DNA from 2 places in the Methylobacterium sp. CB376 genome. Region 1 is predicted to be linked to the other one. Evidence: riboswitches for the same ligand, from Rfam matches in the RefSeq annotation. Region 1 holds a riboswitch; the other holds the start of a gene.
What was found. Region 1 has a riboswitch for thiamine pyrophosphate ahead of thiC (phosphomethylpyrimidine synthase ThiC). Riboswitches for the same ligand answer to the same signal wherever they lie in the genome.

Region 2: linked by a shared signal. The riboswitch ahead of thiO (glycine oxidase ThiO) and the one ahead of thiC (phosphomethylpyrimidine synthase ThiC) in region 1 are both predicted to bind thiamine pyrophosphate.

What each region holds. Positions count from the first base shown of each region.
Region 1 is NZ_CP121648.1:3,577,897-3,580,092, forward strand. Features, by position in the region: gene thiC (phosphomethylpyrimidine synthase ThiC) at 1-1,305, opposite strand, end outside; TPP riboswitch at 1,363-1,470, opposite strand; gene QA634_RS16260 (restriction endonuclease) at 1,604-1,972, shown strand; gene QA634_RS16265 (acyltransferase family protein) at 2,030-2,196, shown strand, end outside.
Region 2 is NZ_CP121648.1:7,418,819-7,421,014, reverse strand. Features, by position in the region: gene QA634_RS34200 (adenylate/guanylate cyclase domain-containing protein) at 1-1,188, shown strand, start outside; TPP riboswitch at 1,216-1,342, shown strand; gene thiO (glycine oxidase ThiO) at 1,414-2,196, shown strand, end outside.

The DNA of each region.
Region 1 (2,196 bases):
GCACTCGCGCAGCTGCTTCTCCATGTTGACCTTGATCTTGTGCATCGGCACGTGGCCGGGGCCCTCGATCATGACCTGACAGCCCTTCTCCCAGGCGACCTTGGTGAGTTCGCCGAGGGTCTCGAGCTCGGCGAATTGCGCCGCGTCGTTGGCGTCGGCGATCGAGCCGGGCCGCAGGCCGTCCCCGAGCGAGAAGGAGACGTCGTAGGCGCGCATGATCTCGCAGATCTCGTCGAACCGCTCGTAGAGGAACGATTCCCGGTGGCCGGCGAGGCACCAGCGGGCCATGATCGAGCCGCCGCGCGAGACGATGCCGGTGACCCGCCGCGCGGTCAGCGGCACGTGGGCGAGCCGCACGCCCGCATGGATGGTGAAGTAGTCGACCCCCTGCTCGGCCTGCTCGATGAGCGTGTCCCTGAACACCTCCCAGTCGAGTTTCAGCGGGTCGCCCCCGACCTTCTCCAGGGCCTGGTAGATCGGCACGGTCCCGATCGGCACCGGCGCGTTGCGCAGGATCCAGCCGCGGATGTTGTGGATGTTGCGGCCCGTCGACAGGTCCATGACGGTGTCGGCGCCCCAGCGGGTCGCCCAGACCATCTTCTCGACCTCCTCGGCCGCCGAGGAGGTCACGGCCGAGTTGCCGATATTGGCGTTGATCTTGACCAGGAAGTTGCGGCCGATGGCCATCGGCTCGAGTTCGGTGTGGTTGATGTTGGCCGGGATGATGGCGCGGCCGCGGGCGATCTCGTCGCGCACGAATTCCGGGGTGATGAAGGGCGGAATCGCCGCGCCGAAGCTCTCGCCGTCGGCGAGCTTGGCCTCGGCCTGGTCCAGCATCGCCCGGCGGCCGAGATTCTCCCGGTGGGCGACGTAGATCATCTCCTCGGTGACGATCCCGGCCCGGGCGAACTCGTACTGGGTCACCATCTGGCCGGGAGCGGCCCTGCGGATCGTGCGCGCGGCCGGGCAGGGGGCGACCAGCCTGTCCTCGGCCGCGAAGCCGTTATCCTCCGGCTTGACCGCGCGGGGCGTCACCGCGGCGTAGCCGCGGCCGGCGATCCAGGGATCGCGCAGCTGGGGCAGGCCGGCCGCGAGGTCGACCTTGGCGTCGCTCTCCGTGTAGGGGCCCGAGGGATCGTAGACGCGCACCGGCGCCTCGGCCGGATCGCTGAGGGCGATCTCGCGCAGCGGCACCCGGATGTCAGGCCGCCCCTCGGGACTGGCATAGACCTTGACGGAGCCGGCGATCGGTCCCGTGGTCACGCTCTGCGGCAGGCCTTTGGGGGGAATGACGGGGGCGTTCATGGATCTCTCCCGGTTCGAGGAGATCCGGACAGTGACCGTGGCGTACGGGGGAGCGTCTCGCGTGGTGGTTCCCGTCCCTCCGCCGGTATGACCCGGATCAGGTTCAAGGGTCAGGGCGCACGAAACCCACTCTCAGCCCCATGCGGGGCCCCCCTCGGAACGCCCGAACTGTCTGCGCCGCCGACGGGTTTGTCAATTGCGCGCGATCCGCCGCAGCGCGCGGCCCTCGCCCGCCCGCCGGGCACATCCCAGATCGGGGCGGCGCGAGGGGCCGGGGGCGGCGAGCGGGGAGGACGGGGTGGGACGGCGAGGCCGGCGCTGGCGGGGCGACGATCCGGCGACGCCGGGCGCCTCCGCCCCCGCGACATGCCCCCTCTGCGAGCGGCCGATCCCGCCCGGCGCGCGCCAGAGCCGCCACCACCTCACGCCGAAGCTCAAGGGCGGCACCCACGGGCGGACCGTGCAGCTGCACCAGATCTGCCACTCGGCGATCCACGCCCGCTACAGCGAGGCCGAGATCGCCCGCCGGCTCGCCGACGTGGAGAGCCTGCGCGCCGATCCGGAGATCGCCCGCTTCCTCGCCTGGGTGCGCACCAAGCCCGACGATTTCCACGCGGCGACGCGGCTGACGCGCGCGCGGCGCGCCACGAAGCGCGAGCCCCGTTAACCTGCCGTCAAGGCTTTCCCGCGCTCGGTCCGCGCCGAGACGCGGCCTTTACCGCCGATGGGCTCAACTCGGCGGCGAAGACAGCCAGGAGGCCCCGATGTCCGCCCCTCCCCCGCCGCGCCGTCCCGCCTCGCCTGGGTCGACGTCGCCAAGGGCATCTGCATCCTCCTCGTGGTGATGATGCACGCGACCCTCGGCACCGGCGAGGCGATGGGCGGCGAGGG
Region 2 (2,196 bases), 3.8 Mb from region 1:
GAGGCCGGCGGCATCCCGATCGGGCTGTTTCGCGCCTGCGTGGCCCTGCGCGACTGGCTGCTGAGCGAGGGCGCGCGGATGCCGGAATCCGGCGACCTGCTCGCGGGCCTCGCCGAGCGCCTCAACGACCTCGGCCTGCCGGTCGATCGCGCCACCACGGCGATCGACGCGCTCCACTCCGAGTATTCCGGCGTCGGCCGGTTCTGGACCCGCGAGGGCGGCGTCAGCTTCCGCCTGTTCCCGCACGGCGAGGCCACCGACCAGGCGCTCGCCCGCTCACCCTTCGCCCACATCTTCGCCACCCGCGAGTGGCTGCTCCTCGACCTCGACCGCACGCCCGACGACCGCTTCAGCATCATCCCGGAGCTGAAGGCCAGCGGCTACCGCCACTACGTCGCGATCCCGATCTTCTTCACCAACGGCACCAACAACGGCATCACCTTCGCGACGCGCAGCCCGCGCGGCTTCACCGCCGAGAACCTCGCCATCCTGCGCTTCATCGTGCCGACCCTGTCGGCCGTGATGGAGATGCGCGGCCTCAACACCCGGCTCGATCAGGTGCTGCGCATCTACGTCGGGGACGGGCCGCACCAGGCCATCCTGTCGGGCTCGATCCGGCGCGGCCAAGTCGAGCGCATCCGCTCGGCGATCCTGTTCGCCGACATGCGCGGCTACACGCAGCTGAGCGGCACGCTGACGCCCGAGGCCTCGGTCGATCTCCTCAACACCTACTTCGACTGCTTGGTGCCGCCGATCGAGAGCGAGGGCGGCGAGGTGCTGAAATACATGGGGGACGGCCTGCTGGCGATCTTCCGCGAAACCGGCGACGGGCTGGGCGGGGCGGCCCAGAGCGCGCTCACCGCGGCCCAGACGGCGCTGCGCCGCCTCGACGAGGCGAATGCGGCCGGGCGCTTCCCGGCCCGGATCGCGGCCGGCATCGCGCTCCATCACGGCGAGGCCGCCTACGGCAATGTCGGCTCGGGCGCGCGCCTCGACTTCACGGTGATCGGGCGCGACGTCAACCTCGCCAGCCGCCTCGCCAAGCTCAACAAGCTCCTGGGCGAGCCGCTGCTGATGTCGAAGCCCTTCGTGGACTTCCTGTGGGGCGACCCCGAGCCGGTGGGCTGCCATCCCCTCGACGGCTTCGCGGAGAAGATCGCCCTCTACCGGCCCGCCCGGAGCGGTTGACGGGGCGCCGTCCCTCGCCCACATTCCGTCCGTTCCAGGGAGATCCCCGACAAGGGGCTGAGACACCGATGGACCGGCCGCGGCCGGTCAGCGCGGAAATCCTTCGAACCTGATCCGGCTCATACCGGCGTAGGGATTGGACGGGGTCCGCGGACCCGGGCGCTTCAACACGTTTCGTGGCGCAACTCCAATCTCGACGGGCCACCGTGGAGACGAGGGTTGCTGATGTCTTCTCCATCCCCGATCGGGCGCCGCCGCGCCGCCCCGGGCGGGCCCGAAGGCGGGCCCGCAGCCGATCCCGCCAACGACCGCCTGCCCGAGCGCGCCGACGTGGCGGTGGTGGGCGGCGGGCTGATCGGCCTGGCGATCGGCTGGCGGCTGGCCGAGGCCGGCCTCGCGGTCGCGGTGCTGGAGCGGGGCAGGGCGGGCGACGGGGCGAGCCTCGCGGCCACCGGCATGCTGGCCGCGGCGGCCGAGCACGAGCCGGGCGGCGACGCGCTGCTGCCGCTGGCGCTGGAGAGCCAGCGCCTCTGGCACCCGTTCCGCGACGCGCTCGAGGCCGCCTCCGGCCTCGCCGTCGATTACCGGAGCGAGGGCACCCTGGTGATCGCCCTCGGGCGCGACGAGGTCGAGCGCCTGCGCTTCCGCCACGACCTGCAGCGCCGGGCGGGGCTCGACGTCGCGTGGCTGTCCGGTCCCGAGGTGCGCGCGCGCGAGCCCTCCCTGCGCCCGACCGTCACCGCCGGCCTGTTCTGTCCCGCCGACCACCAGGTCGACCCGGTCCGCACCGTGGCGGCCCTGCGGCGCGCCCTGCGCGGGGCGGGCGGGCGGCTCGTCGAGGGTTGCCCGGTCCTGTCCCTCGAGCGCGAGGGCGGGCGCGTCACCGGCGTGATCACCGCCGGCGGCTCCCTGCGGGCCGGCACCGTGGTGCTCGCCTCCGGCGCCTGGGCGGGCGAGGGGAGCCTCGTGCCCGACCTCGCCCTGCCGGTGCGGCCGCTCCGGGGCCAG